Regions from separate parts of the Marivirga tractuosa DSM 4126 genome, predicted to be linked through region 2. Evidence: riboswitches for the same ligand, from Rfam matches in the RefSeq annotation. Region 2 holds a riboswitch; the other holds the start of a gene.
The links. A riboswitch is a leader RNA that binds a small molecule or an ion and turns the genes downstream of it on or off. The one in region 2 is predicted to bind thiamine pyrophosphate.
Positions count from the first base shown of each region.

Region 1: it holds a riboswitch for thiamine pyrophosphate, as region 2 does, so the genes downstream of both, FTRAC_RS11635 (class I SAM-dependent methyltransferase) here and FTRAC_RS16495 (TonB-dependent receptor) in region 2, are expected to answer to the same signal.

Region 1 covers NC_014759.1:2,751,418-2,767,714, forward strand. The annotation lists gene FTRAC_RS11590 (ATP-binding cassette domain-containing protein) at 1-207, shown strand, start outside; gene tnpA (IS200/IS605 family transposase) at 380-838, opposite strand; gene FTRAC_RS19815 (hypothetical protein) at 1,603-1,773, opposite strand; gene FTRAC_RS11605 (hypothetical protein) at 1,983-2,603, shown strand; gene FTRAC_RS11610 (hypothetical protein) at 2,630-4,030, shown strand; gene FTRAC_RS11615 (elongation factor G) at 4,246-6,237, opposite strand; gene FTRAC_RS11620 (hypothetical protein) at 6,439-6,642, opposite strand; gene FTRAC_RS11625 (HXXEE domain-containing protein) at 6,632-7,192, opposite strand; gene FTRAC_RS11630 (DUF3179 domain-containing protein) at 7,224-8,393, opposite strand; TPP riboswitch at 8,803-8,896, shown strand; gene FTRAC_RS11635 (class I SAM-dependent methyltransferase) at 8,941-9,666, shown strand; gene FTRAC_RS11640 (AIR synthase-related protein) at 9,666-10,730, shown strand; gene FTRAC_RS11645 (thiamine phosphate synthase) at 10,727-11,353, shown strand; gene FTRAC_RS11650 (Trm112 family protein) at 11,381-11,680, shown strand; gene FTRAC_RS11655 (hypothetical protein) at 11,764-12,693, opposite strand; gene FTRAC_RS11660 (AAA family ATPase) at 12,798-14,063, opposite strand; gene FTRAC_RS11665 (hypothetical protein) at 14,259-14,621, opposite strand; gene FTRAC_RS11670 (ATP-binding protein) at 15,094-15,804, opposite strand; gene FTRAC_RS11675 (porin family protein) at 16,121-16,297, opposite strand, start outside.
Region 2 covers NC_014759.1:3,874,850-3,891,146, forward strand. The annotation lists gene murC (UDP-N-acetylmuramate--L-alanine ligase) at 1-46, shown strand, start outside; gene FTRAC_RS16470 (cell division protein FtsQ/DivIB) at 36-800, shown strand; gene ftsA (cell division protein FtsA) at 825-2,141, shown strand; gene ftsZ (cell division protein FtsZ) at 2,169-3,740, shown strand; gene FTRAC_RS16485 (DUF5606 family protein) at 4,213-4,629, shown strand; gene FTRAC_RS16490 (DUF6687 family protein) at 4,774-5,829, opposite strand; gene FTRAC_RS16495 (TonB-dependent receptor) at 5,894-8,185, opposite strand; TPP riboswitch at 8,245-8,341, opposite strand; TPP riboswitch at 8,411-8,505, opposite strand; gene FTRAC_RS16500 (T9SS type A sorting domain-containing protein) at 8,689-16,297, shown strand, end outside.

The DNA.
Region 1 (16,297 bases), 1.1 Mb from region 2:
CAACGCCTTCTGCTGTTAAATTGGCTACAGGATACTCCAAAAAATCAGCTCTTCATTTTGGATGAACCGAGTACTGGCTTGCATTATGCAGATATAGACCTGCTTTACAGGATCTTAGAAAAGCTTAGCATAGATAATGATGTTTTAGTGATTGACCATAATTTGTATTTGTTGGAGAAGATTGGAGTTGGAACAGTTTTGAGTTGATGAAGTGGTCATTGCTCTCTTTCAAAACTTACAATTTTGGTAGAGATAAACATGATCCAATTAAGCGCCAAAGTTTGCCTGTTAATAGCCCCTATAGGGACCTACTTATGGTAACTGAAAACTGTCAGCTAATCCCAAGCTCCGTAGGTGCGACCTTATTGCCTCCAATCTCTCAATAAAACTCAAACAGATATCTCTCCTCATATTCAACATTAAACTTTTCAAGAAATCCCAGATACTCTTCCTTAAAACTCATGGTTCTATGGTGCTCCTCTTGGTTCATTATGTAATTAATTACATTTGACCGTTGTGATTTTGAGTAAGAAAAAGCACCATAACCTTCTTGCCATCTAAATTCACGATTATTAAAATAATTATCATTTAACCACTTTGAAGAAGTGGATTTAAGCATCATCATATGGTCTGCAATGGACATCTTCGGGGATAGTTCAAAAAATACATGAATTTGGTCTTTCCATCCGTTGATTGCTAATGGAAAAGCATTATCATTTTTTAATATGCCATGCATGTATCTGAACAATTCTGTTCGTATTTCTTTGGTCAAAAAATATTTTCGTCCTTTCACTGCGAATATGCATTGGATGTTGATTTGTGAATAGGTATTGGCCATGGTTGAAATTGTTTGGACTCAAAAACTAAACATTACATTTTAATTTTTAAAACTTCTGGCTAATTCTTCTCATATAAGGTCGTTCCGCTGAAACTTAGTTTTTATGCTAATTGTAGATTCTCACCTCCATGATCTTTCCTCATTTTATGCTTACAGACAGATTGGTTAAACTAAACGAAAATCTAGAAGCATCATATGCTAATGTGTACATTACCTTTGCCCCATCGGGGACTGAATTATGGTAATCAGTTGCTACAAGCTATAACGTAGCTCCGTAGGAGCGGCCTTATGATACGCAGCAGCCCATCCATTACCTTTAGATCGTGCATCTTCCTCATAAGGTCGTTCTGCTGGAACTTAGATTATGAGCCAATTATAAAAGCAAGCAAGAAATCTCACTGCAAAGATGCTTCATCCTGTTTTACTGGCTACTAGATTAGCTAAAGCAACATTTGGTAGCATTATTTGTAAACCTGTGCCCAATCCTAGCCCCATCGGGGCGGACATATGGTAATCAATAGCTATATACTATAACCTAGCTCCGTAGGAGCGGCCTTATTATTAGGTAGCAGCTGAGTCTGTAAATTGATCGTGCAGTTCACAGAAGGTCGTTCCTACGGAACTTGGGTTCTCTTCACCTGATTCTGTTACCGTAAGGTCGTTCCGCTGGAACTCAGCTTTTGTACTATTGCTAAAAAATAAAAAAAGTCTCACCCCATCATCCTCTCATCCGCCTTAAAAGCACCGCGCATGTGCAAAATCCATTACGATTCATCAAGTGGTGAAACGCCTTTGTAGGGACGGATTTTTTCTTCTGTTAGTGTGGTTTTTTCATAGCCCTCCAAGCTGAGTTTTAATCTTCCTTTGCCTGAAGTGGTGGCATTGAATTGGATGGCATAATCCATGGCTTCTGCTACGGCAACTCGACCTTTCACTTAGTTCAAGTCTGTTTGTACTAATACTGGCTTACTTATTTTTGAATTTAAAACAGCACAGCCAGATGCTTGTACTTATTCTAATTTTATTGAATATAAATAAAGCGCTTAAATAATAGGGTAAAAGTTTGAGGTTTGATTTTTAATACATTAGTTTTAAATTTTACGTTAACCGTTACTATTTTTTAAAGATTAAGTTTCTCATTTAAATGAAAAACCCATTCCTTACGCTATTAATTTTTGCGTTATTAATTTCTAGCCAGAATCTGCTCGCTCAAACGAATATGATTTCTTTTAAGACTTATTTTGAGTCTCCACTGGATGAACAGAAAGACTATTTTAATACCGCCACGGCTCCTACGCTAGGCTATTATTCTTTAGATTCCTACAAAAGAAAAACTTCGAAGTGGGGTGTTGAGCTAGGTTTTAGCAAGGCAGGCCCTGCTACAGACACTGTGCTGATAGACTCTGATAACAATACAGAAAAAAGAGTTTACAAGCAATTCCAATCTATCAATCTCCAATTATCAAAAGGTGCTGACTTTGCTTTGACTTCAAGGTTCTATTTAACCTATGGATTACAGTTCACCTTCAGATATGTTACTTATGATTACAACATAATTAAAAATAATTATGTCAATGAAGAGAGCATTTTGCAGTTCAGGGCAGGAGGAATGCCGAAAGCAGGTCTAAAGTTTAGAGTATTTAAGGAAATGTACATAGGACTAGAAGCCTTCTATTTACTTTCTATTAACAGCGCAGGAGAGTTTGGAGAAAACACATTAAATAGTTATGCGGGTATATCACCCTTACTATCAGTCAAATTTTAAAATCAAATAAACAACCCCCAATGCAAATGAGATATCAAAAATCCACATTACTAATACTGTTTAGCTTATTCCTTCTTTTCAAGCTGTCAGCTCAGGATGTAGAAAGAGTAAAATTAAATACAGAAGGACGACTTCTTAAAACCCTGCCTGTTGAAAATGGTGTTGCTTTCGTTACCATTAAGGGAATGAATATTAAAATCATCCGTTATGGAAATAGCTTAGATAAGGAATGGAGTAATGATTTAGATGTGGCCTATAGAGATATTCGTATCCCCCTTATCGAGACGGTAGCATCTCCATCAGGAAAATTTCTTTATACAACTCAGGTTCATTCTAATGGCTATCATGGCAAAACACACTATATTAGTAAGTTAGACACAGAAGGAAAGCAAACGAAATTTGAAATAGAAGGTAGGGACGAACTGGGAAAAGAACTTCAAACCATATTCTGCAATGATGACTATTTTTACTATTTAGCTACAGATAATGGTCACCAGAAACATGACAGAAAGAAAAAAGATGAAAAACTTATCCTTAATTCATTTGGTGCTGATGATTTTTCCTACTCTAGAAAAATATTAGATTTACCTCCTGTAGAAGGCGAAGAGGAAATTTTCTGGGAGTTTATCGGTCATACAAACTCAGAATTTTACGTAGCTTCTAAGAAAGTTGATTATAAGAATAATTTTTCCGAGGTAAGTATCATCACATTTGATAACACAGGTAATCGTAAAGGCAGTATTACGCTAAATGTAAATCTTGACGAGGCCTTTATTAGACCCGCGCGGTTAGATAAAACTACTGCTCAAATTTACTCTGATCAAGCTAATTTAGATTACACTGTTAATCCTCAGAACAGAAATATATATCCAACGGAAGGTGGTTACACGGGAGTTGACTTTAAGGGTAATCACTTTTACCTATATGGTTTACTTGGTCCAGACAGATTTAGAAACATAGGAGCAAGGTTTGAAGGTGCTTACGTGATAAAGTATGATCTGAATGGGAACAAAATCTGGAAAAAAGAGCTGACTGATAATACCGAGATGATCAATAATAAGCATTTCAATAAGCACGGCACCCCTGGTATGAGAGGCCTTTCATTTAATGTATTACCTGATGGTACAATCAATTATAGCATTAGTGTTGCACAAAGATTGTCGGCTGCTATGTTCAAATTTGTAATCAGTCCTGATGGGGCTAATGCAAAAGTGGAAAATATAGACAATATGAGAAAAAGCTCTAAATCTAAGCTTGCCTTATATTACGATGATTCCAAAAATCACGGAAAGCAGTTTATTAAAACCACTGATATAGGGAATGATGAAGAGGCCTTATTTGGGAACTTTCTCTACGATAATTTAGAGGTTCTCTATCAAATTGGCGGTAAAGGTCTATTAATTAAAGACATTTACCTTCTTAAATAATTCTATAGCCCCTACTGATGTTTTAAGTAGGGGCTTCTTTTGATCAATTAATTCTAAATATTATCTAGCGAATTACAAAATTAGCTTAAGGTAGACGCCTCTACTATCCTATTGCCTTCCATTCTGGCACATGGTTCAAGGATCGGCTTTGTTCAATTAGGTAGTTCCTTATATCGGTCAGTCGGTTCCAACCGTCAGACTGAGGGTGGATTGTTTTAACCCATCATCCTCTCATCCGCCTTAAAAGCACCGCGCATGTGCAAAATCCATTGCGATTCATCAAGTGGTGAAACGCCTTTGTAGGGACGGATTTTTTCTTCTGTTAGTGTGGTTTTTTCATAGCCATCCAAGCTGAGTTTTAGGCGACCTTTTCCAGAGGTGGTAGCACTGAATTGGATGGCATAATCCATGGCTTCGGCTACGGCAACTCGACCTTTCAAAATGAAAAATTCTCCATCGAAAAGAGGACTTTCCAAAGTAGCTCGCATCTGGCTTAAATCGCTAGAAACCGAACCAAGATAATCCTGATGGGCTTTGATTTCAAAGGCATACATGGGTTCCAAAAGATCAGTACCTGCATTTTCCAATCCTCGCATTATACCCATTGGGGTTGCTAATAAAAAGTCACCCGGATTCGAGTGCACATTATGCTCTTCGCCTTTGATCAAAGTAATCTTGATATCGGTTACTTCATAGCCATGCAGTCCTTGTTTCAAGGTCCACGGAATGGCGCGTTTCACTTCATTAATATATTTTTGACTGATATCGCTAGTGCGAACTTTGTTTTCAAAGTTTACACCACTTCCCGCTTCTCCTGGTTCAATCATGAAAGTCATAATCGCCCAGCAAGGTTTCGGCATCCAGTAGCGGACAAAGCCTTCGGCTGATTGAGCAGGTGTTTCTTTGTAAATCACTTTAGGTGGAAGGAATTCTGCTTCAATTTCCCACCTTTGGCTCAGGCTGTCTTTTAAGACTTCGGTTTGAATAGGCCCCAGAATTTTGATGTGAAACTCTCTGTCTTCCTTAAACCATTTAAAATCTAAAATGGGATCTTCCAGATTAAGAATCTCTAATGCTTCTCCTAACTTTTGATAATCTTTATCTTCTACGGCTTTTACCTCCACCGCCAATACGGCATTACTGATTTTTGAATAGGAATCCGCTAGTTTTTCATTGCCCAAAATATCTCCTGCCAAGATTATGTCAGAGGTAGTGATCAAACCGATTTCTCCCTGATTGAGCTCTGCGACTTGTTCCAATCCTCCCGCTTCGGCTTTAAATATTTGGTTGATTTTAATTTCTTTGCCCATCTCCTGGGAAGGAATGCTGTCTTTGGTTTTTAGCAAACCGCCATAAGATTTGATATAAGCGAGTCTTCCGAGTTTATCGTGGAATTCAACCTTAAAAACCTTGGCAGCAGGATTACAAAAATAATTTTGAGGAGTAGAAATCAGCTTTTCTAACTGATCTAATAACTCATAAATCCCAAGCCCTAGTTTAGCACTTCCAAAAAGAACAGGATGAAGACTGCCGTTTTGAATATGCGGCAAGGCTTGCGCCAAAATAGTGGACATTTCGCCAATATTTCCTTCCAGGTATTTTTCCAGAAAAGCTTCATCACATTCGGCTAGGTTCTCTAGAGAGCTATCAAGAATTGCATGATCCGTATGATTCCGGCAAGCTTCAAAAGGCATGACTTGAATTTGCTGGGAATCCGATAAATCAGGAAGGTTTAAAGCAAATAGTTTAGCGCCTAATTCTTTCTGAAAATCATTAAAAACCTGCTCTGGAAAAACACCATCTCGATCGATTTTATTAAAGAAAATGATGACGGGGAGATTACGCTCTTTCAGATTTTCCCATAAATTTAAAGTGTGCGCCTGAACGCCTTCTTTAGCTGAAACCACTAAGATCACCGCATCTAAAATGGAAAGTGACCGATCCACTTCTGCCGCAAAATCAATATGACCAGGGGTATCGACCAACTGGAATTGCGTTTGTTTCCAGCTGAAATTTACGGAAGCTGCCTTAATGGAAATTCCTCTGCTTTTCTCCAACGCCAAGCCATCTGTGATGGCAGAACCTTTATCCACACTCCCTTGTGCTTTAGTCGCACCAGCCTGGTGCAGCAAGCACTCCGTCAATGAAGTTTTGCCCGCATCTACATGGGCTAATATTCCTATGGTTAGTTTTCGTTTTGCGGACATCCGCTTGCAAACTTATCATTTTGCTTAGAATTTATGATGGGCTTGAAGAGAATTTTGTATTGAGTCAGGAGACAGTTCTAGCAAATAAGCACTATTGGGGATGTCAGTCAACTAATCTCATATATGTAATAAGCACGAGGTACTAAGCAGCGCGATTTCCCAACTTCTCATTAAAATCCTTCAATTTAATTGATATTCCCCTTAGTTTTTGTTTCGTGGTGTTTTGTTCCTTCTTCCTTGGTCAATTAATAGATAAATGGCAATAGAAAGCATCACAATTCCTATGGCAATAATATTGGATAGCATGCCGGCATGAGTATCGACACCAGTATGAGCCCAAACGCTTGCTGGCCTATTGAGGAAAATAATTAAAATAAATAAGTAGACTGGTTTGCTAAGTTTCATTTCTTAATTTTTTAGTCTCTCTGAGGGTGATTATTAATCCATACCATGCCGGAATGAGTGGTATGGCTGCGGTAGCTACACCTGCGGTATATTGCCATTCTCCATACAAAATGAAGGGAAATATAAAATGAGTCAGTTCAGCAATCGTCATGGCCACAAAGAAAAAGGCAAGAAAATAATAGCCAATAGCCCATTCCTTTATAATAAATATGGCACCCGATACCCACATGATAGGCGCAAAAAATGCCGCAAAAGTTAACAAACCTTCTTGAGTAACTTCTTGTCCGCTTAGCTGAGAAGCAATTTTCTCAAAACCAAAAATGTATTCTTCATACACATGAATTATAAAAAAAATGATGGTCAGCAAGTAGGCTACAATCACTTTTGAGGTGTCAAAACGGTATTTATATCCGGTTTTCAAGTATAAAAGAAAACCTCCAGCACTTGCACCCCCAATTACTATGGGACCAATTTTTCCTGCAAAAAGATAGGTGATCAGACACAAGAAAATAATAAAGATGCCTGGACCAATTATATCTAGATGTTTCATAACAACTCTAATTTATGTGTCTATTTTAGTATTAACTTTTCAATCTAATGAGCTTCGATTGTTCATGAAATTTAATCCATGAAAACCAATATTCATCTGAAATAGCAATTGGTTCCAAATCTGCTTTCAGCTCTCCAGAAATATATTTTCCTCTGATATTCCACTTTGTATTGCTGTTTGCATCCCTTAATTCGTTACCGTCTAATCTTATTGCTAGCTTTTGAGCTTTCAAAGTATTTTTGTACGCATTTACTGTTTTTCCAGCCCCTATTAGGACAAATCCGTATTCCTTATTCTCCACTACCTTTTCTGATAATACCTCCTTCTTTAAATAAACCAACCGGTCTTTTATCGAGCTATCCGTTATTCCAATTACATGAGTACGTGCAGGGAATGTTTTATCACGGTTTTTTGAGGCCAGCCCTGGAGTAGCTTCAGAAGCCACTAACTTTTTCCAAATACCCGGAATTGGTAATTCAAAATCCTTAAAATCTTTTTCGCTTACTTTAACGACCTGAGGCGATTCAATTGTTTGTTTAACTTCTAGCCACGAAAGAATTTGAAATGGGATCATGGTCAACTCATAAGGATGCAGCTTACCTATTAATGATTGAAAGGTAGATTGCTGGAAGAAAGTATTAGTCCTCACATCTGCCACTATCATATTGGCATTTTTAAATGAGCCTACTTTTAATGGTCCTATTGCCGTAACATCAAAAGGGATGATGCTTCTACACATGGCACAATAGGTTAGTGCTACAATTTTATCTTCAAAATGGTCATTGATGATGTGGTGGTGAATGACATAATCTAAGGGGTAGCACTTCGTAATGCCCTCATATTCAATCACGGCCATTTCCATTTGGTCATCAAGAGGTAGTTGATTAGGATCTTTCGCCATTGCTGGAAAAAACACAGCAGGAAATGCTTTCTCCTGATGCATTTTATAAGTTAAAACCAAGGCAAGTCCTGTGATCAATAAGGGGGCAATGACCCATAATGGCATTTCATTACTTTGGTAAAAAATTACGCCTGTCCATACTAATAGCCCTATAAAAATGAACCAATTGAGGGGCTTTCGTAAAAAATAATGGTAGTACAACCAACTTAAAGGAAAAGCTTCTACTAAAGCCATGTAAATGGCAGCAGTTCCAATTAATAATGATGCAATAGCCAATCCATAAAAAAATACTAATTCCATAAGCTTACTATTTTCGGCTCAAACCCAACTATTGGATTAGCACCGCATCTAAAAGTGGGCGTTTCCTTGAATGAAAATGTCCGATGCTCTACTAAATTTATTAAAAAATAGGGACTTCTGGAAGTGCTATCTGAAATCTATTTTCTTGGGAATGTGGTGTAAGTGATGATCTTTCAGCTAGTTACCTGATCATGAGATGGGAACAGAGCAATTTTTCAAGTATAAACAGTCCAAGCGTACGCTTGAACTAGATGGTTTCACTTTTATACAGCACAGGCGGACGCTTGCGCTAGGGCGGTCCAGCCAAACTACCATCTGGTTCAGGCATCCGCTTGGATCATTACCCTATACCTAAGGGATAAATTTTAAATGCATTGCGTAAGTATCTAATTATCCTTAGCTTCGTCTTATATTTTAAATGGGGTGCCAACTGAAGGGCTGAGATTATACCCAAATAACCTGATCTAGGTAATGCTAGCGTAGGAATTGTGAAAACCAATCGAACTTCATCTTCCCCTGCATCCCTAGATCTTAAATTCTTAGATCGATGACTCAAATTTCAAAAAAGGAAAAATTCGATGTCGCCACCGGTGAATTGCGCAATTGGCAAGGAAGACAGGAGTGGTTTTTTAATAGAGATGATACCGACCACTACGAGGCCTATTACGAAGGACCCTATAAGCGTCAGGAAGTTTGGCAAAAAAAGACGTTGGAAGGACTTATCAAGAAAGACAGCCGAGTTGAAAGCTTATTGGAATATGGCTGTGGTACTACCCGTTTCACCAGATGGTGGCATGAAATAGGAATTCAGGCTACAGGCGGTGATATTTCTCCTTTTATGTTGGCCCAGGGTGTTCATCTGTTCGATGGAGATCTTGTTTTAGCTGATTCCCATCATATGCCATTCAAAAATCATACTTTTGATGCGCTCGCCTTCATCACCACTTTTGAATATTACAAAAGACCTATTGAGGTAATCCGTGAAGCCGCAAGAGTAGGTAAATATGGAATCATTTTCGGAATGATGAACCGCAATACACCCAAATTAGTGCGAAGAAGAGTGCAGCAGTTATTTGGGCAGAACAATTATTACGTAACGGCTAACTTTTATACGCCCGCTTCTTTGAAAGAACTCATTGCTGAGGCGCTCCCTGACCGGGATTATAGCATTCAGTGGAATGCGACTGGCTTACCTAAGTGGTTTCCACGTCAGCAATGGAAATTACCTTATGGCGATTTTTTTGGTTTGTATGTACAATTTAATGATGTGTGATGGCGGCTTTTGATGATCAATATGGAAAAGTAGATGCTCAGGTCTTTAAAGAGGATTTACTGAATAAATGTGGGGCAAAAAGACCGGAAGTGATTTGCGGTCCGAGATTTGGCGTTGATACCGCCATAATTGAGTTGGGCAATGGAAAAGCACTGGCCACTTCCAGCGATCCGCTATCTCTGATTCCTTCTCTGGGCATGGAAATTTCTGCACACTTATCCGTGCACTTATTAGCCAATGATATGTCAACCACTGGCTTTGCACCTCAGTTTGCTCAGTTTGTGCTCAATCTTCCGGTCAGCTTGACGCGAGAAGATTTTAATTTGTATTGGAGTCACATTGATGCACTCTGTAAAAAATTAGGCATTAGTATTACGGGTGGCCATACCGGCCAGATTCCGGGGCAGGAATCTACCATTTCCGGAGGAGGCACTATGTTTTTGCAGGCTCCGAAAGATAAAATATTAAGCAGTAATAATGCAGCCATAGGGGATAGCATTATCATGACCAAACATGCGGCTTTATCATCTTCTTCGCTTTTAGCCAATGCGTTTCCTGAAACGGTCAGTCAAAAGTGCGGTGAAGAAATTCAGAAAATTGCCGCCCACAACTTTTGGGATCTTTCTGTAATGAAGGAAGCCTTAGCCGCCTCCAGCATTTTGGAACCGAACCAAGAATTGCATGCCATGCATGATGTAACGGAAGGCGGGATTTTAGGAGCATTGGATGAAATGGCAGATGCCTCCGGCTGCGGTTTCACAGTGGAATTGGATAAAATTAAGCTCAATGAGGAAGTGAAGCAGATTACAGATCTGTTTGAGATCGATCCCTTTATCTCCATAGGTGCTGGTTCTATGTTGATGGCAGTAAAGCCGGGACATGAAGACCGCTTGATCAAAGGCCTTTCTAAAGAAGGAGTTGAAGCTTGTAAAATTGGCGTTTTCAAGGAAGGTTCTGCAAAGCAAGTAGTGGATGCGAATGGCAAGCAGAGGTCTTTTACTTTTGATGGAGTGGATCCTTATTGGGCCGCATTTTTCAAAGCATTTCAAGCAGGATGGCAATGAAAAAACTAGCAGGACTTTATTTGGTGATTGACCCTAGTCAAGAGCATGATAGCTTGTTGAATAAACTTCATACGGCTTTGAAAGGGGGCATTGACATTGTACAGATTTGGGATCATTGGCCAAAAGCTCAGGACAAGGAAACGCAATTAGAATTTATAAAGCGAGCAAAAAAATTGACAAAGGATTTTCAAGTGCCGCTGCTCATGAATCAAGATTGGGAATTGGCAGTGGAAACAGGATTAGACGGTGTACATTTTGACCGACTACCTGCCGATTTTCCAAGTATTCAGCCCCAGTTGAAAGGCCAGTATATTGGCCTTACGGTCACGAATAATCTGGAAGAAGTGCAAATGGCTGAGCAAAACAGCTTGTCTTATATCAGCTTTTGCTCGGTATTTCCATCTCCTTCGGTTGACAGTTGCGATATTGTGCAGCCCGAAAGCATCAAGAAAGCAAAGGAAATCAGCAATATGCCCATTTTTCTTTCGGGAGGGATCAATCAAGAGAATTTCGAGCAATTGAAGGCCCTACCTTTCAATGGCATTGCGGTTATTTCAGGGATCTTAAATGAAGAGGACCCTGAAGCGGCTGCCAAAAAATATAAAGAAAAATTGCAGGATTAAGAATATAGGAATTGAGATAAAAAAATTATGCAAAGCAGACTATTAGAGAAAATGTGCTGCCCTTTTGATAAGGGTGATTTGAATATCAGTATTTTTAAACAGGAGGAGAACGAAATTATTGAGGGACTTTTGACTTGCTCAGATTGTCAGCGTTATTTCCCTATTATTTACGGTATTCCGATCATGACTCCTGATGAATACAGACAAAAATCATTGGAGGCTCCGGTTATGAAGAAGTGGGGATTGGAATTGCCTGCAGGGTACCAAAGTTTTCGCTTGGATGGGCCTACCACTGCAAGGGCTTTGGAGATGGGTGATAATGGATGAAAAGTGAGTAGGCTAAGTGAGCTGTTGTACTGCGAGATAATGGCAAGGACACACGCGACACGCGTGCATCAACGGGGATAACTTTATTCATTTTCTTGATACTCAAAACACGTTAAACAAGTTTCTTCACAATCATAGTCGTGTATTACGTTCCCTTTGCACTTATCTTCTACACAATCTTTTCTTATAACATTAAATTCAGCATCACAATTAATGCAATGAATGTTAGTAGAGTCAGGCTTGTTAGGTTTTAGGAAGGCCCATTTACTCTCTAAATAGCCATAGTCACCGTCAATCGTTCTTTTGCACTCAGGACAAAAATATGCCCTTCCTAATATGTCAGTACTTAGATATTTATTCAGCTTCTTTTTACCCAAAATGTCCAAGGCAAAATCTAAATGTTTATACGCTACTGCATATTCAATGTCCCAGTCAAAATAACCAAAAAGAGGATTTTCATAATTGAAACTTCTTGTCTCTAAAAACCAAGCGTCTTTACCAAAACAATAAGTATATGCGTTAAAGATATGGTCTAAAAGTTCCTTAGCCTTAATTGAAACGTTGTTAGCACCGTGAATAGCTTCGTTTCGTTTTTGTCTTACCGTTTCAATAAATTCAATAAACTCATTAGAGATTTTCTTTTCAGAAACTGCGCAGAACGTTGTAAGAAGTGCTTCGCCTGAAATTGTGTATAAACTGTCAAATTCTTTGTCTGCTCTTGACGGTAATGTAGGCCAATCCGCCCTTGTTTTTTCGATTAATAAAAGTGGGGTCGTTTTACAAATCGCGGATTTCATATAGGTTTCTATTCCTTGATGTAGAAGAATTAATGAAGTCCTTATAGTACCAGAATTATGTGTCCAAATTTGCTCTAACGAAACTTCAGCTCTTATTACTTCGTCATCATATTCATCGTATTCGTCATAAACTTTGTAGAGCAGGTTAAACGCTTGTGTCAAACATTGTTTTGAAACATCTTCAAAGTCTTTATATGTAGGTAATCTTGTTATCACAGTCGGATTTTATTATATCTGCTAACGTTAAATGTATGAATCGTAGCTTTGGTCTGGGAGTTTGCCTTGTGCGGCTACGATTTCTTACATAATGTTGGCGGCTTTTAATTTAAAGTTTCTTCCAAAATATCAAATACTACTCTAAAGTTTTCAAAGTCCTTTAATTCACCGTTCTCACATATCCAATCACAAAGATTTCCTTTTTCATCTTTGTTAACTGTCCACTCTTCAGGAACAGTAATTTCTTTACCTCTAACGGTTTTTACAAATGTAGGAAAAACGTCAATAAAGGCTTTTTTTGCTAAAGTTGCCTTGGTTAAAGTTTCTTTGGATAATAAGTTTTCAATTCCCTTTTCAACTGGGTTAGATTCTTGACAAGGAATAACTCGTTTAAAAACATTATCTTTTTGAGCACCTTGTTTATTTGTGTCGCAATCATAAAGAAGTAAGATATTCTGGGGAGTAATACTCGAAAGATCGGAATTAAAATGTTTCCATATTTTATCAATGTTTCCGAATCCATTTGAATCTTTCAATTCAACTTCTTCAATCAATTCAGTTTTTTTTAGAAATTCTGCAGCTTTATTTAAATATCTTATATCATAATCTCCTTCAACAAAGACAATTGGTTTCCTCGACTTAATTATGGCATCTCGAATAGATTCTTGATATCTAGTTGACTCTCCATAGGCATTATAGGCGGTATGAAATTCGGAAAAAAGTTCTGCTGATATTCTTTCGCCTTTCGGAAGATTGAGAATGTCAAAACCATCATATCCATAAGTTTTATTCATTCCTAATAAAAAAAGTGGGGAATGTGAAGTAACGATAAATTGTACATTTGGGAAAAATCGTAGAAGTTTGGGAAGAAGTTCAAATTGAAATGATGTGTGAAGGTGTAAATCAATCTCGTCAATCACAACTAGACCTTGTACATCATTAGTGGATGAAATGTTTTGCCCAGTTTTATCAAAGTCTCTTAGGATTGAGCAAAATAGAGAGAAAATTAACGCTTGCCCTGTTGATAATTGCTGAATGTCAGGCACAAAGGCTTTTTCGTTTCTCATTATAGAAATCACGCGATTATTTTTGCCTCCTATACCTATACGATAAGTAGCTGGATCACTAAAGAGGGTTGACAAAAAACTGTTAATCACTGCCAGCAACTGGGAGTTTGGTCCTTCATAACTCCCTCCGCCAACCACCGCTTGCAGTAATCTGATTTGATCAACTTGATTGTTTTGAGGATTTAGTAAATCTTGAATTTGAATATTTTTTCTCTCTAAAACTCTGCTATCAAAAACTACATCTAGTAGCCAATTTTTCGTCTTACTTAAAGTAGTATCACAAATTATCTGTCTATTCGACAAATTCCTTAATTTAGGTTCCTCTGAAAATTCTACTTTTTTTAAGTTATGGTGATTGATCCATGCTGGTTCTTCAAATCGATTTGGAGGAAAATAGAGCAAACTGTTTTTTATATAAATATCCCTGAGCGCTTGAGTGTTAGAATTGAAATTTGAATTGAAAAATGAATACTCTTCGTTCGGAATTGAATTCCAATCTTAATGTAATGGGGTATACTTCAGTTTTTCTTCGAATTCTTTTCTTGTTAAGTTTAATTGAAACTCTGAACAATAAAAACTACCTAAAAGCTCTATTTTACCATGGTAAAAATCTTCACCGTTCCTGATATAATTTGATGATCTAAGTTTATAAACTTTCCCTTTTTCTACCTCAACATCATCAAAAATAACTTGCTTACCTGCAATAATGGAATTAATTATAAATGATATTGCTATGCTTTTTCCAGAGCCATTCCTACCAACTAATACGAGAGGTTTTATAACGTTATCTTTTGCTTCAAATGAATGATTAATATTGTGAATAGGTCCAGTATTCTCTAATATCAGTTTTTTTAAAATCATAAATCTATTGGTTTCAAAGCCTTATTCTAACTAATTTTTTATAACATATTGAATATAAATATTTTATAATTTATTGATTTTCATTAATTCATTCAATTTCTTGCTCTCCCGTAAGCTTGCAAGGTCGATTGTTTAGCTCTTTGTGTTCATGAGTACTAAAATTAATAAAACGATAGCCTCAAGAATAATCTATTTGGAAATACTCGTTTTAAATCCAACTTCCAGAAAGCTTATGAAATTTTTATACTCCCAAGCAGAAGGCCTAAAAGTAGGGTTTCTAAAGGTTTCGGTTGATGTTGATTTGTAAATATAGAAATACCGTTCTAGTTTTCACCATATAAATATCACTATTCATCGAAAAAAAGAGAATTTAGTAATGAATTATGAATGAAGGATTGTGGTAAGGCTAGCGCATAAGCCTATATGTTCTAGCAATACCCAATTAGAGGAGGCTCATGAAACGCCTTAAGAATTACATTACCAGACTTAACAAATACCAGTGTTTACGTCTCTTGATCAGCTTAACCTTATTTAACCTATCGGAATTATATCCAACTGCAATTTCAATTACTGCGGTATCTTGATTAATAATTGGTTCACCCATAATTCGACCTTCAGAAAGTATATTGACAAATTCATTTTGTACTTCTGATGGAAACGCTTCTATAGTGGTTAATTCATAAAGCCCTTCACCTAATTCACCATAAGGATCACCTATATGTCGCAATTTTGAAAAATCATTACTCTTTGCAGCTTCAAACAAATAATTAATGGTTCCTTCTGGAGTGCATTGGAAATCAAACGACTTAAATAAATTTGTCTTGGCTAATTCAGTTTGCAAATTAGCCTTAGTGGTCTTTAGTGTAGAAATAGTTTCTCTTTGTTCTCGCAATTGTCGTTTCTTAGTTGAAAGAGATCTTCCTATTACAAAATCATCTATTTCTTTCAATCTATTATTAGCATGTCTGAGCTCAGTATCTATTTCCTCGATCATATTTTTGATCCAATTTTGTCTCAACTGTTTTCCTACCTCTATTTTCTCATTATGGATTCTTATTTCTTCATTTATCCTCTTTATTGAGTCAGCTACAAAAGCCTCTCGCTCTTTAATTTCTTCCTCTGTTGGACCACATGATACAGCTATCATGGATATAAAGAGTACTAATAGAAATGGATTTATCATTTTTCTGACAGATTAAAAAATTGGAGCTCTAAATTCCTTGGTAATATTCATTCACAGAAGGGGATAAAGGCTCTGGCTTTAAAACATAAATATACGGGATGAGTAAATTAATTCAAAGATATAACTATATGCAACAATAGATTTCGATAAACAATATCAAAGTATAGAACAATAGACTGGTAATAAGGATGAATTCCCCTAGACCTCATTTGCAAAGCGGCTTCTATAAATAATGAGTTTTCAGATCGAGTTGGATTGTTATCTTTTGCTGAATTAGACCCACACAACACGCTTGCGCCAACGGTAGCAAAACTTTTTAAAATTTATACCCCAAAGTAATTCTGGCAACGGCATTTCTTACCGATTCTTCAAGCGGAATGTCTTCATATTTCATTGTCCTGTAAAATCCGTAGTCGTAAGTGGCTTGAATAATGTATGACTTTACCTGCGTACCTAGACCAACTTGAATTCCATAGTCAATTCGGTTACTAAA
Region 2 (16,297 bases):
AGTTGAACCATTAAAAGAAATGTTTAATACTGAGCATGCAGCTTAAAAAGAGTTTAAATATCGTCCTGAAGATTGTTTTGCCCATCTTGTTGTTTGTGGTAACCATCGGCTTTGTTGGCAAAAAGCAGGATGAAGTTTTGTGTAAAAAAATTATTATAAATATTAAGAATCAGCAAGGGAATTTCTTTATTAATGAGGCTGATATTAATAGTTTATTGACCAATGATGGCAATGAAATGGTCATGAATCTGCCTTATGAAAATTTCAAATTAAAAGATTTGGAAGAGAGAGTGAATGCTCATAAGTTTATTCAAGCGGCAGAAGTATATAGAGATTTAGAAGGAAATATGATGGTGGATGCGGTACAAGCCAGACCAATTGCTAGAATATTTAATCCAGATGGCGCAGATCATTACATAAGCGATCAAGGAAGAATTCTACCAGTGTCGGATAGATTTACCGCTCGTGTTATGGTTTTGTCTGGTGACTTTTTTAATGCTTATATAGAGAAAGATATGCTGGCAGATGATGCCGGTAAAGATTTATTTCATTTTATAAAGTTTATAGAGCAAGATAAATTTTGGAGTGCACAGTTTGCACAATTGGAAGTAGATGAAAGAGGAATAATCAATATATACCCTCAAGTAACCAAACAGTTGATCGAATTTGGGACGGTATATAATTATTCTGATAAATTATCGAAACTTAAAATTTTTTACGATAAGATACTGCCAGACAGAGGGTGGAATCGATACGATCGTGTAAATTTACAATTTAAAGAACAAATCATTTGTGAATAGAATAACCTTAGTTGATACATGGACATGCAAAATGATAAAATAGTAGTCGGATTAGACATAGGAACCACCAAAATATGCGTGATAGTGGGCCATAAAAATGATTATGGTAAACTGGATGTTTTGGGTATGGGAAAAGCCGTATCTGATGGCGTAGTGAAAGGCAAAGTCATCAATATTGAAAAAACCATTTTGGCAATCAAAAAGGCGGTGGAAGAAGCCGAAGACAATTCCGGTATCGACATAAAAGTGGTGAATGTAGGCATAGCTGGTCATCATATTAGAAGTTCTATCCAAAGAGGAAGCATAACTCGTGACGATAGAGATGAAGAAATTACAGTGGAGGATGTAAATCGCTTAACGAACGATATGCACCGCATGGTAATTCCTGCTGGAAATCAAATCATCCACGTAATGCCTCAGGTTTATACGGTGGATTATGATGATGGCATCAAAGATCCTGTGGGTATGACAGGCATTCGATTGGAAGCGGATTTTCATGTTATCACAGCTGATATTAATTCTATCAACAATATTCAGAAATGTGTAAAAAGAGCAGGTTTGGATATTGAAAATATGATTTTAGAACCACTGGCTTCCAGCTTGGCAGTTTTATCGGATGATGAAAAAGAAGCCGGTGTTTGCTTGGTGGATATTGGGGGTGGTACAACAGATATTGCCATTTTCCATGAAAATATTATTCGTCATACTGGTGTAATTCCTTTTGGAGGTAATATCATTACTTCTGACATAAAAGAGGGTTGTATGGTGATGCAACAGCAAGCTGAATTATTGAAAACCAAATTCGGTAGGGCGATTTCAACTGAAGCAAGTGAAAACGAAATCGTATCTATTCCAGGTTTAAGAAATAGAGCACCAAAAGAGATTTCCATCAAAAACTTGGCCCATATAGTGGAAGCCAGAATGGAAGAAATCATTGATTTGGTGCATGCTGAAATATTAGCATCTGGTTATGAAGGTCGTTTGGCTGGTGGAATTGTGATCACTGGGGGTGGTTCGCAAATGCACAGCGCCAGACAACTAGTTGAATATTTAACGGGAATGGATGCTAGAATTGGTTATCCAAACGAACATTTAGGAAGAACAAAAATAGAGGCTGTGAAAAGCCCAATGTATGCCACATCTGTAGGATTAGTATTGGCAGGTTATCGTTCCATTGATGAGCGAGAAAACAGATACCTTGAAGCAAAGTTGAATAATCAGAATATGTTTATCAACCATAAGCAGAAAGGTGTAAAGAAAGAAGGAGACTTCTTTTCAAAAATTATCAATAAAACTAAAAGTTTTTTGATAGATGATTTTGATGAAAAAGATGACTATTAATATCGAAAGAATTTAAATACGAATATTATGACTGAAGGAGCTTATAAATTCGAAATACCAAAACACCATAAATCTATCATTAAAGTGATAGGTGTTGGTGGAGGTGGCAGTAATGCTGTTAATCACATGTTTAACCAAGGCATCAGGGATGTGGAGTTTGTGGTCTGCAATACAGATTCTCAAGCATTAAAATCAAGTCCTGTGCCTAATAAGCTGCAAATTGGAACCAATCTAACGAGCGGGTTAGGTGCAGGTGCTAATCCTGAAAAAGGAAAAGATGCTGCGCTGGAGAGCAAGGAAGAAATCCGTGATTTGTTAGGTAATGATACTAAAATGGTGTTCGTTACGGCAGGAATGGGAGGAGGAACAGGAACTGGTGCAGCGCCTGTTATTGCCCGTATTGCCAAAGAAATGGATATTCTGACTGTGGGGATTGTTACTTCGCCTTTTAGTTTTGAAGGAAAGAAAAAGGTTAGGCAAGCCGAAGAAGGTATCCGTCAGTTAAAAGAAAATTGTGATACTGTTTTGGTAATTCTCAACGATAAATTGAGAGAAATTCATGGTAATCTGACCATTGGAAATGCATTTGCTAAGGCAGATAATGTATTAACCACCGGAGCCAAAGGTATTGCGGAAATCATCACAGTTCCAGGTCAGGTAAATGTGGATTTTGAAGATGTCAAAACGGTAATGAAAAATGCAGGTGCTGCCGTAATGGGATCTGCCAGAACTGAAGGAGATGGTAGAGCTCTACGAGCAGCCGAAGAAGCATTGTCTTCTCCACTACTGAATAATACTGATATTTTAGGTGCTCAGAAAATACTATTGTCCATCATTTCAGGTGAAAAAGCTGAATTGCAAATGGACGAGTTGACTGAAATCACAGATTATATTCAGGAAAGAGCTGGTGATGAAGCTGAAGTTATTTTTGGACATGGAATGGATGAATCTTTGGGAGAAGGCTTGTCTGTCACGGTCATAGCAACTGGTTTTGATCAAGGTGGTTATAAGGAAAATGCCATACCGCATCAAGAAGCCAGAAAGGTTTATGATTTAGATTCTAATAAGCAAATCACACTTTTTGGTAATGAAAAAGAGGAAGAAAAGTCTAAACCAGAGCCGAAAAATGATCCTAGCCCTTTTACTTTCGAAAAGAAGAATACGCAAGAATCTAGACCTCAGGCTGATGAAGAAAGAGGCTATTCTTTTGGCTTTCCATCAAAAAAGCAAGAGGAAGAACCTGATTATGTAGATGAGGAAAATGATTATGCGGATGATTTCACTCAAAGTTTGTCTAATGATTATGATATTGTGGATAAATCCGAAAGTCAGGATGACATAGAGAAGAAAGAAGCGGAACGTCAGGAAATGCTTAAAAGGCGTTCTATTGAGAGAATTGAAAAGCTGAAGAACTTAAACGGTGGGCATACCAATACTCCTGAAGCTTATAAGCAAATGGAAGTTCCTGCTTATAAGAGAAAACAGGTGAAATTAAGAGATGTGCCACATTCTTCAGAGAAAAACATTTCAAGGTTCAACTTGAATGATGACAATCAAATATTGGGCAACAATAAGTTCTTGCATGATAATGTAGATTAATTTCGTTGAATCCCGTAAGTCATAATAAACAGGTGTACAAGGCAGCTTCTTAAGAGGCTGCTTTTTTTGTTAACCACAAATGAAATACAACAGCCAAAGGCTATTTTGGTTTAACCGCGAGGGACACAAAGGATAATCACGGAGTTTCACAGAGTATGACGAAAATACAAAGGGGAATAATTGAGCTATCCTTGAATTTCTTTTTTGGATTGACTAAAGATACATTTGTTTTATGTTTTGTCATTTAATTGTAAAAATCAGTTATAGCATTTCATTTCTTTGTGTCCATGGTGAAATCCTCAGTGTAACTCTGTGGTTACCCCATTTCAGCTTTAGCTGAATTATTTGTCATTAATTAGCTGGCTTGGTGGTTTTAATCAATTTTAAATTTCCTATAAATTCGAGCCCTCAATTTTGTGAAAACGGAAATGTTTGCACTAAATTCGTCCATTAATTTTTAAGACAATAAATCATGACTTTAAAAGATATTGCATCAGTTACTGGAAAAGGCGGTTTGTATCAGGTTGTAAAACCTTCAAGAACAGGCGTTATTTTAGAATCATTGGATGAGAAAAAGCAAAAGCTAGTGGCTCATGCCCATGATAGAGTATCCATTCTGGACGAAATCTCTATTTATACCACTGATGCAGAAGGGAATGTTCCTTTGCAGAAGATTTTTAATACCATGCATGAGGAGTTTGGTGATGATTTAGGGATAGATGCGAAATCTTCAAAAGAAGAAATCATGGCTTTCTTAAAGCACATCTTGCCGAATTATGATGAGAATCAGGTTTATCCTTCTGATGTGAAGAAATTAGTGAGCTGGTATAATGTTTTATTAAAAGAAGCACCTGAGGTATTGACTGCTAAGGGAGAGGAGAAGGAATAGGTTGATATTTGGAAATAGTAAATTAGACCTATCAGGTTTACTTAAATAATTGCTTGTAGTTTCCGGTCGGTGTGCCACCGACCGGGGCAGTATCCATGGTCGGTGGTACACCGACCATTTAAAATATGATTGAAAACCTATCTTTTAAGCAAAAACCATTTCATTCAATTTTCTAACCTGTTTCCAATCCAAAGTTTCTCCTTTTGATAGCATTTTATAATGCCCTCTAAAGTAATTAGTGCAAATCTTCTGAAAATCATCGGGGCTAATACTTGAAGAGTAGATAGGTCGAAAACATGGGCTTTGATAACGTTCTTTCTTACTTAATTTTGCACCTTTCAAACGAAGAATTGGAGCTGTATCGGTAAAATGTTCTGCTTCCCATTTTTTTTCGCTTTCCTCGATTTTATTTAATTGGTCGCATAGTTTTTCCATACTGATTCTTGGATAATGCTTTCTTGTGGTATTAATCCAGGTAGTGTATTTAAATTCCAATTCATATCGGTTATCTGAATAAATACTTATGACGATGTCAGATGATTGACTTTTGCTGTAAAGCGCATAATAATGTAGCGGCTCCTTGGCATGTAGAATGCGTATTCTGAGATCATCAATTGTTTCTTGTTTATCAATTTTTTCAAGATGATTCAAGACTAAATTGAATTCTTCTGTCTCTGGAATCTTATCTAAGGGCAAATCTACAACTTTGCTAAAAACCTCTAAAAAATGAATGTATTTGGGAACGCAAGCTTCCATTTCCTTTTCTGCTATTTCCGGTGCTCCAAAAGGTGGGTAAAATAATTCAGCTTCTTCGTCATTCAGCCAGCAGACTAATTTTAATGCTTTCTTCCAATCAGGATAATCAAAATTAATCTCTCTGAAATCCCCAACTTGAGCCATTTCAGTTAATAGATCATAATGTGCTAAAGCTTTATTTGGATTGAAAACAGTCCAAACGCCTAAAAAGCCATCAATATCATAATGATTATTGGTGACATATTTCTTATCTAACTCTGGAAGTTTGTTTTGGATTGCTTTTAGTACAATTTCAGTGCTGGTATCTGCCTCACAATTCTTAGGAACGGGTGCTCCTCTCCAATGCGATAAGTCAAATCCCTGTGGGTGATGAGCATCAACTACCAATACTTCATTAGGGCATTTTTTAATGTCGTAGAATGGAATGAATGTTTTGTTTTGCATAACAATACCTTTAAAAAATTAAAGTAGTTAGGGTGTTGATCCCTAACCACTTGTGAATTAATTTTTAGAATTTAGCAATAAATGTTGCGTAAAAATGGGCTGGTGCCTGTACGAAAAACCCCATTTCATTACCTACCGATCCACCATCAGTATAATACTGTTCACTGAAAATGTTATTGATGTCAACTTCCAATCTGTAGCTTTCTGAAATATTTGAGAACAATTTAACATTGGCTACTGAGTAACTAGGCAAAACGAAGTCTTCGTTATTTGTCAGATCTGTATAGCTTTTACCAACAAATCTTGTGTGTAAGCTTAGTCCAAATTGATTAATAGGGTGATATTGGATTTGGGCATTCACAAAATATTCAGGGCTGTAGGGTGTTTTAATATCCTCAAAAACTTCATTACTTCCTTCAGGGCTATATTCACTAATAATGCTTTGCATATATGTTGCATTACCCGATACAGTAAAATTTTCGACAGGCATAAACTGCCAATCTAATTCTACTCCTCTTCTGAATGAGGATTCTTGATTTTCATAAAGCTGGATAAAATACTGTGGAATGAATTCTCCAATTGGTGCAATTTCATTCTCAAAATCCATGTAAAAGGCATTGAAATTTATTTTCGCTTTTTGTGTATTGTATCGTAAACCTCCTTCAAAATCATTTACAAATTCTGGCTGTACAAAACCTTGATTTTGTAAACTGTCTATGTTTCCTGCATTTATTTGTGTATCGCCTAAATAGTTACTTCTTGTTGGTTCTCTACCAGAGCGGCCAAAGGAGGCGTATGCGTTTATATTACTGTTGATTTCATAAGTAACTCCGACTTTTGGATTTAGAAAAGTCCATTCATATGTTGGAATGGAGCGATCTTCTCCTAAAAAATCTGTATCAGGAATCATTTCTAGGGTAACATACCGAGCCTGAACATCGGCCAGTATACTGAAATCACCTACTCTGTAACTTCCTTTTATGAATGCGCTGATCTCATCTTTAATAGATTGATCCTGATAGTATGGATTGCTGAAATTGGGAACCAATTGCTCGATATTTTCTCTATTGAAACGATAGGCGTGAATACCAGTAGTCCATTCAAAATCAGTAAATTTCTGATTAAAATAGCTCATCACCCCATAATGATCATTAAAAAGCGGATAATTGATACTTGCTAGGTTTTCACTATCGACATTATACGTATATGGGAAATCACCACCTGCAGCCCCATAATAAGCGGATGAAGTTAAAGTTGAATTATTATTGAAAAAATGCGTATGCTCTAATTGCAGTAGTGATTGACCAAAATCATCAATGTCATTAGGATTATTGACATTAGTCCGTGGATCTTCTTCAATAAGTGATTCGGGGACAGGGGAGTAGGCTAAATCATTTTTAGTTCTACCGTTAAAACCATTTATTTTGACGATATCCTTTTCACCAAACCAACCTCCGCTGAAAAAGAAGGAATAGGCATCACTGCCAGAATGGTCACGATATCCATCACTATATGTTCTACTTAATCTTGTATAAAATGCTGTGTTATTCTCCATTAGACCAGTCTTAACTTCAGCAGTACCTTGCCAAGTATTAAATGAGCCGCCTAATAGAGTAACAGTTGCCTCAGGATCTTCGGTATTTATATCTTCTGATTCATAACCAATTGAGCCTGCATACGAGGCAGTACCATTTGTACTTGTTCCTACACCTCTTTGCACTTGTACACTTTCCATGCTTCTAGTAATATCAGTGAAATTTGAAAAGAAAACACCTTGGTCAATCATATCATTAAGAGGTACGCCATTTAGTGTAATATTGATTCTTTTCTGGTCTATCCCTCGTAATCTCATGCTTCCATAATTGGTGAAGCGGGTTCCAGCATCTGAATTTACTTGTATCGAGGGTGTGAGCTGTTCTAAGACAAATGCCCCGTCTTGACCGTTAAATACCGAGTTGATCTCTTTCTTACTTAAAGTTGATTGAGTGATAGGGGCAAGCTTGTCGGCACGTATGGCGCTAACTACCACTTCTTCTGATAGTAGTTTGTCCGGCACGAGGTAAATTTTAAGGGATTTACTTTCAGAAATGCTTATTGATTCTTCATAATTTTTGTAGCCAACAAAGCTAACTTTTAAAGTGTAGTCACCATTTGGAATATTGTTTATTTTAAATTCCCCATCCTTATCAGTTGTACTACCCTTAGAAATTGGCAATAAAACTACATTAGCACCTACTAAGATTTCATCTTCAGATTCTGATTTTACAGTTCCAGTAATGGAGTTTTGAGCATAAGCAGTGAACACTGCAAGTGCTGCTATTGCTGTCAATAGCGTTTTTTTAAATAATTGTAACATGTTAATAAATTAAATAATTGTTAGTGAAACTCATGGAGGCGGGGTAATTACCTCCTTTCATTTTCCTTAACCAAAATCCCTGCGACCGCATTATCGGCATCAGGTTCATTGGGTATGATCTCAGCCCGTTGTATTAAGGCACCCCAGCGTTGAAACGCTTTGTCTTCATAATGGATTAACCAGAACTTTTGTTCCTTAATCCTATTTTAATTTTATATTTATTTCTTGATTTAAATTCAAAATTCCTACGCTCGCATTACCGAGATCAGGTTCAGGGTATATTCTCAGCCCGTTATTTTAAGGCACCCCTTATTGATGCTGCAAGTATAGGGGTGATTAATGGGGATTGCAAATTCTTTGGTACTATTTTAAGTATTCTATTCATTTACAATGATTATGTGAACAATTGTACAAAAGAAGTTTGGTGCTGATTATGAATGGATTAGTTTTGAAGTTTGGTATAAAATATCCAGTTCTAATTTTAAAACTAAGTATACTTCTTAATGAAACATTTTTACTCTCCCCTCAAATCTCTATTGTCTTTATTTTTCATTTTATTTGCTTTAAACGTTAATGCTGCTGACTACTTTTGGATTGGTGGTTCAGGAACATGGAGTGATCTCAATCATTGGGCAACTTCATCTGGAGGCAGTACTGTACATTCCTCGCTACCAGGAGAAACTGATAACGTAATTTTTGATGCCAATTCTTTTTCTGGAGATGGACAAACGGTAACCGTTGATGGCAACATTATCAGAGTAAATGATTTCATAGCTACTAATGTAAGTTATAATGTTGACTTTTCAGGGGAGTCGCCTATTCCTGATATTGAGATATATGGAAGTATGGATGCTCCAGCCAATATAAGTTTTGAGTTGCCAGGAGTATTATTAGATTTCAATTCAAATGTGGATGGTCAAACAGTAAACATTGCCTCAGGTTTATTGAATACTTCAGAAGATGCTTCTGTAAGATTTTCAGGCGAAGGATCTTGGTCTATTGAAAATGGGCTTAGCGGTCATTCTTTATTTGTTACTCAAGGGGAAATAATTTTTGGTGCCAATACTTTCAATTTTAAAAATGTTTACCTCTGGTATTCATTTGATAAAATACTGAACCTTACCGATGCGACACTCAATATTGAAAAGTGGACGATGAATAACTCTGATTTTGTCACTGTTATCCCAAATAACTCCACTATTAATTTTAGCGATGAATTTCAAGGATACGGCAAGACTTATGGAACAGTAAATGTGACAACCCCAACAGGCTTTGGTAACGATATTGTAATTAGTGGTAATAATACCTTCCAGAATTTTACCGTAGTAAAAGGAGCTAATTTATTGGTAGATGCCAATACAACACAAACTATTTTAGGAAACCTAACCTTAAATGGGACATCATCAGAAGTGATTACTTTTGAATCTTCAACAAAGGGTGAAAAATTTAATTTTGATGGAACAGGAATTAATATTTCAGGTGAGTATGTACACATCAGTGAATCAGATTTTCTAGGTACTGCCACTTTTTCTTTAGAAAATAGTTTGCTAATAGGTGATGTCAACGGTTGGGAAATTAATTCTGTACCAACCCCTACAGACAATGGATCATTTTACTACTCTAAGATTTTCGCTGATAGCTTATACATTGATTTAGATCCGGGAGATGGTGCCGAGCGGATAGTGTTTATGAGACAAGGTGGTTTTCCAGATATCACCACAGTTAATGATGTAGCTTATACTGCCAATCAAACTTTTGGAAATGGTGAGCTGGTGGGGCAGGATACTTATGTAATGTATCAAGGGAGTGATGATTTGGTGAAAATAGAAGGTCTTTTACCAGGCACAGAGTACTCAATTGCTGTGAGAGAAGTCAATAGAACACCAGATAATTCCAGTATCAAATACTATGTTCCCTCTACTGGATTTTCAAGAAGTGCTACAACAGCTGATTCTGGAAATATTTATTTATCATACAATGGAACTGCTACCGTAAGTGGTGGGGAACAGTTTTTTGATGATGGGGGTAAAGGATTTTACTTTCCTGATAGAGAAAATGTTTTAACCTTAAATGCCGCTGAAGCAGGCAAAGCAATCAAGTTAACATTCAATGAGTTTGAAACCAGATCTTACGAAGAATTAAGGATTTTTGATGGAACAGACACCACGGCCAATTTGATCACCTCATTATCAGGTACTAGCTTGAGCTTACCAAGAACAGTAACTTCTACTGGAGAAAACATGACACTTAAGTTTACCAGTTCTGATTTCGAGCCCTACGCTTTTGATTTAGATGGCTGGGTGGCTGAGGTTGAATTGTTTTACGCTCCTCCTACAACGGTTTCAAGTGATATCCAACTCATTGATTTTACAGATTCTAGCATTGATTTTTCTTTCACCAAAGGGGATGGTGATGGCAGACTTATTGTAGCCTCAACTACTAATAATTTGGGATCTTTTAATCCTACAAATAACGTTAACTATACGGCAAACACTATATATGGTTTAGGTCAGGAAGTGTCTTCTGGGGTGTATGTTATCGGCTATGGAGATGTTTCTTCAGTAGCGGTTACGGGACTAAATGCAGCTGTGGATATGCAGATTAAAATTGTTGAATATAAAGCTTATGGTTCAGAGATTGTTTACGGACAGGCCAATTATATAAGCACGCTTAGTAATAAGAATCAAGCCCCTTCTTCTGATTTTTATGGTTACAGAGTTTATAAAACTGCTTTTCCTGTTGTTCAAAGAGATAACTCAGCCTTAGAGCTAAATAGAGTGAACATGTCCTCTCCTGATTATTATTCTGAAACTGAATTGGGCTTACTCCTTTTGGTCAGTGCACGAGAGTTGTCTTATGAAGATTTAAGTGGTGTATTAACTGACGATAAAAGAGTTGAAGCTAATTCTGAATTTGGCAAGGGAGATGAATTGTTACCCAATGTATATGCTGTATCAAAGGATAAATTTGATACCAATTTAGCAGTTAATGGATTAGCTGCGGAAACAGAATTTTATTTTTATACAGTTTACTATAGGGAAAACGAATATGGCGTTAGATATGATGATAAGCTCACATATATCACAAAAGCAAGTACTTTACCCACAGGCTCGGTTCGAATTGGTGATGGAACCTCTCAAATTGCAAATAAAACGCCACTTTATGATCATAACGGATTAAGTGGTTATCAAGAAGATCCTTATAATTATGAGGTAACCTACTATCCTTCAGGTGATAATGATAAGTTAAGTCTTTTGATGGAGCATGTTTTTAAATTAAATGAAACTGAACTAGTAGTGTATGATGGTGAAAATACCTCAGCTCCTATTTTGGAAAAGTATCCGTATAGAGGCTACCCCGAAAATTTACCACATAAAGCCTTAGAGGCCACTAATGCAGCTGGAGCTATTACTATTAAATACATAAAGACATTTTCTGGACAGGATTCTGATGTAGAAAGTCTTGGTTTTAAAGGAATGTTAATTCCTACAAAGACAGGACAGGTGAAAGGAAGGGTTAGTGACATCAAAGTCTCTAATATCGACTATACTTCTGCCACCATAGAGTGGGTGAGCACTGATGTATCAAATGTCTTGGTTGTATTATCAGAAACAGATGCAGATTCTTTTAGCCCAATTGATGGATTAACTTATCAGGCTAGTTCGTCTATGGAAGAAACCATAAAAGATGGTAATTATGTTGTTTATAATGGTTCAGAGCAACAAATTGAGGTAAAAAACTTAAAAGCTGACACTAAGTATGACGTTAAGGTTTATCAATATTATGGAACAGGTAGTACAATAATATACGGTGATGAATCACGAAATTTATTTAATACAAAAACACTAAAACCTACGAGTCATGCGAGCAATATCAATATTGAAAGTGTAGGCAGTGATAGGGTAACAATTACGTGGAAAAAAGGTGATGGACAAAGAAGACTAGTTGTGGTGAATAGCTCAAATTACCTTTCGCTTGATGAAGATTTTTTTTACAACAAAAAGTATGAAGTGGTAGATGGGGGTGAATACAGTAATTTACCTTCCGATGAAGATATTTATAACAGAGGGTTTAGGGTAGCATATAATGGGACAGGCAATTCTGTAACTATTACTGGTTTATCTGATTTGAGAAGAACTTATAATTTCAGAGTTATAGAATATAATGAAGTAAATGATATTACTAGTTATAAGGTGCCAAATAGTGATTCGCACTTTAGTGTACTTCCACCTAAACCAGCGCATAGCGTAAATGGGTTTGAGATATTAGATGTTAAAGCAAGGACAGTTGAATTTAAATTAGATGCACAAAGTAAGGTTTTTCTTGGGGTTCTTTCTAATACGGCTGATGTGGATGTTCCTTTTGAGCCAGGAATGATGTCTCGTCTTGAAAACTATAGAGGTGATCAATATTTTGATAATAAAAGAGTTTTTTGGTTTGCTTCTGACACTTTAAGATTAGAAGGACTTAATACTCAAACTGATTATCAGCTTGCTATTTATCCTGCTAGTTTAGGAGATTTAAGGAATATTGTTAATTATGATTCGGAAAATAGAGTGGTTAAATCATTTACGACCAGTTCAACTGTGGATTATTATTTTGTGGATGAAACCGGATATTGGGATGACGTTGAGAATTGGCGAACAACATCAGGAGGTGAAATTCAACATGGAAAACTACCTGACATTAATTCAAGTGTCATTATTGATACGAATTCATTTACAAGATATGACGAAGAGGAATATGTCTATGTTTCCTTAAGAGATAGGGATTATTCCGTAAATAGTATTACTTCTAAACCCTTAAAGAGAAGAGTCTTGTTTTCTAATGTAGACTATTACTCCTATTCTTTTAAAGTAGCTACTGATGTTGAACTAGGTGAAAACTGTAGACTTCAACCATCTTATTTTTATTTTCTACAAATAGCAGATACAAATAGAGTTAATATTAAGCCCTATTTACAAAACCCGTACCTGCAATTTAGAACTCCTCCTAGTAGTGGAGTAACTGTTATAGAAGATATACCTGGTTTATCTCGAATAGAAGCCTGGGATTCAAAAATAATTTTTACAACAGAAGGCAAAGAGTCAGTTAATCTAGTTGCCATGTATCAATCAGAATTAGTAAACCCACCATTTTTTGAGGATGTTGATGCTCTTAGAGGAGAGCTTTCCTTAAAAAAAGTGTATGGTAATAGTGGAGGTCTAAATATTTCTGGCCAAGTACAAGTAGACTCAATTTATCTTACAAATGATTTGTTGACCATCTCTGAAGGTGATACGCTGTCTACATCTTTTATTCAAAGGAATGATAGTTTGCCAATAAAACTACAAGGGGCAAATGGAGTAAGCTATATTAAAAGTTTAGCTGATACGTTGAAAATTAATAATGCGATCATTTCCAATAATCATGCTGTAGGTAAGAGTTATTATTTAGCAACAAATTCTGTGGGTTTGAAACAGACACAAGGATGGGCTTTTGAATCAGACGCATTTTCTGTACCAGAATCAAATTTTACGCATCTAAGAAAGAAGGTGCTTAAAGAGACTTTAGAGTTTACGCTAGATGGACAAACACAGTTCGACTACCATTATATGACCATGAGGAAAGTTGGAGACAGTTTATTAAATCTTAACAAAAACTTAAGACCAACGGTCAGTAATACTTTTGACTATAATTTGGATGTGGAGCAAAGTGTTTTGAATGGGAAAGAAAAGGAATTTTACATAACTGATTTAGAACCAGATACGGAATATGTTTTTAGAGTCTTTGATTACATTGAAAAAGGGGATTCTATAGTGTACTCTGTTCCTTCAGAATTTAGTATCAAAACGCTAATGACTGATGATATTATTATGGCTCGTGATAGTAAAGAATACCTAGTTTCAGGGAATCGAAATGTATATGGTGAAAATGGGGGAGGGTCTTCCCATCCATGGGTGCCTAATTACGTGACATTAAAGCCTCAAAATCCTGGCGATAAAGTGATGCTGACGCTTAAGCATGGTACACCACAGTCATCTTATGTGGATTTAGTAGTTTATGATGGTACTGATACATCTGCACCTATAGTATTTTCAGAAAATTTAAGAAGAGGTGATTCAGTTTTTGAGAAGCTTGTTCAAGGGTATATACAATCAGAAAGTGCGAGTGGTGCACTTACTTTAAAAACTTATAATAGTTCTGGAGGAGGATATATTTATGATTATTCAACGCATTTTTTAACCTCTGTTTCTGCGGGTGCTCTTGCTGAAGAGCCTTTAGTAGAACCTTCTAATTTAACTATTGATTCAATAAAAACTAACAGTGCAAAAATTTCATGGACTAAAGGAGATGGCAATAAAACATTACTAGCTGCCATAAAAGGCGGATATTCTACTCCAAGTAGCTTGTTTAAAGATGGATTTACATTTAAAGCTAATTCGGATTTCGGTTTTGGTGATGTTTTTCGTCCAAATACGGAGGGCTACTTCATTTATAACGGAGAGGATGATAATGTAATCCTAAGCAATCTGGAACCGAATACCCGATATGCTGTTTTGGCCATTGGTTTTAATCAAGGAGAAGGAGAAGACCCTAATTATATGAGTTCTGATGTAGTTTCGACTTCATTCTATACGATGCCAAATCCTCCTAACCAATTGCCACAAAACTTTTCAACTTTTGACCGGGAAGCTACACAAACGAACTTCACGTTTCAAGATTCTGAAGGCAAAGGAGCCTTGATCTTGATCAAAGAAAATGGAGCAGTTGATTTAAACTCGGTTACAGATAGCATTAAGTTTTCTACTACTTCGGGCTATAATGTAGACTTTTCTCAATTAGATAGTCTTGAAGATGGAAGTAAAATTTACCAAATAAATAATTATTCTAACATGAACTATTATTTAGAAGGATTGAAGGAGTCAACTGAATATCACTTTGCTATTTATAATTACCAAGAGAATTCTGGCGGTAGAGCTGTAAATGAAAATGCCTTAACAGGTAGTTTCCGAACACAAGATGGGAGCTATAGAATAGATGATTTCTCATTAGCAAGTAATTATTATATGGAGGGAGATGAGATTTGTATGGGAGCAGATATAAAGATCCACTACAATTACACTGGAATCAATGAAGGTGATAATTCAGCTCTTCCGTTTATTTCAAATTCTTTTGACATGAGTGATAGTACACTTTTGGATGTACTAAGTAAGGAGAATGGTTTTATTATAGTGAGGTTACCCGAAGAGTTGGATTCAGGAATGCATTATTTTTCAATGGTACCTGAACTTGGCTCTGATTACAGAATCTATAAAGACTCACTAAATATTCAGCCAATTCAAGAAATTGAAATTGCTAGGAATAATGATAAATTGGTTATCAATGACTCTGGAAATTTAAAGTGGTTCAGAAATGATGGGTTGATCTCACAAGCGAATGATTCCATCTTAGAACTCAGTAGAGAAGGAGTGTACTACGCTTCAAAAAGAGCTGCCAACTGCGAATATTTCTCGAATGAAATATACGTGAAGGCAAGAGTAGCTTTAAACCAAGATACAATTAAGAGCTGTGTAGACGAATCAGTAGAATTCAGTTTTGAAAATGCCTTAGGAAACCTTAATGAATCGTTTAACTATAATGCTTTGCTTTTAGATAATTCAGGAAATGAACAAAGGTTAGAAGTGGAGGCGATAGATTTAAACGATAATTTCTTCAGTTTCTCATTGCCTGAGAATTTACCAACTGATTACTATTCAATCATACTCAAAGCGGAAGGTGATAGTATAGAATCAGATACTGCAACGCTTTATATTGAAAATATGGAGCCAGCAATCATTACCTTAACTGAAAGTGGCTTGAGCTCTAATTATGAAGAAGGAAACCAATGGTTCTTTAATGGTGAACCTATTAATGGTGCTACTTCCCAATCCATTTCGATAGATAGGTCTGGGGTCTACTCAGTTGAAGTAGCTACGGAATTCTGTAGTGTGGCTTCGGAAGGTATAGCACTTACTTCAAACCGCAGGGGATTGTCAGCTGTCGGTTTTAAAGCTTATCCTAATCCAGTGCGTAATGATTTTAACCTTAAATACACTGGGGATGAATACCTGGGACTTAGTAGTGTAGTAA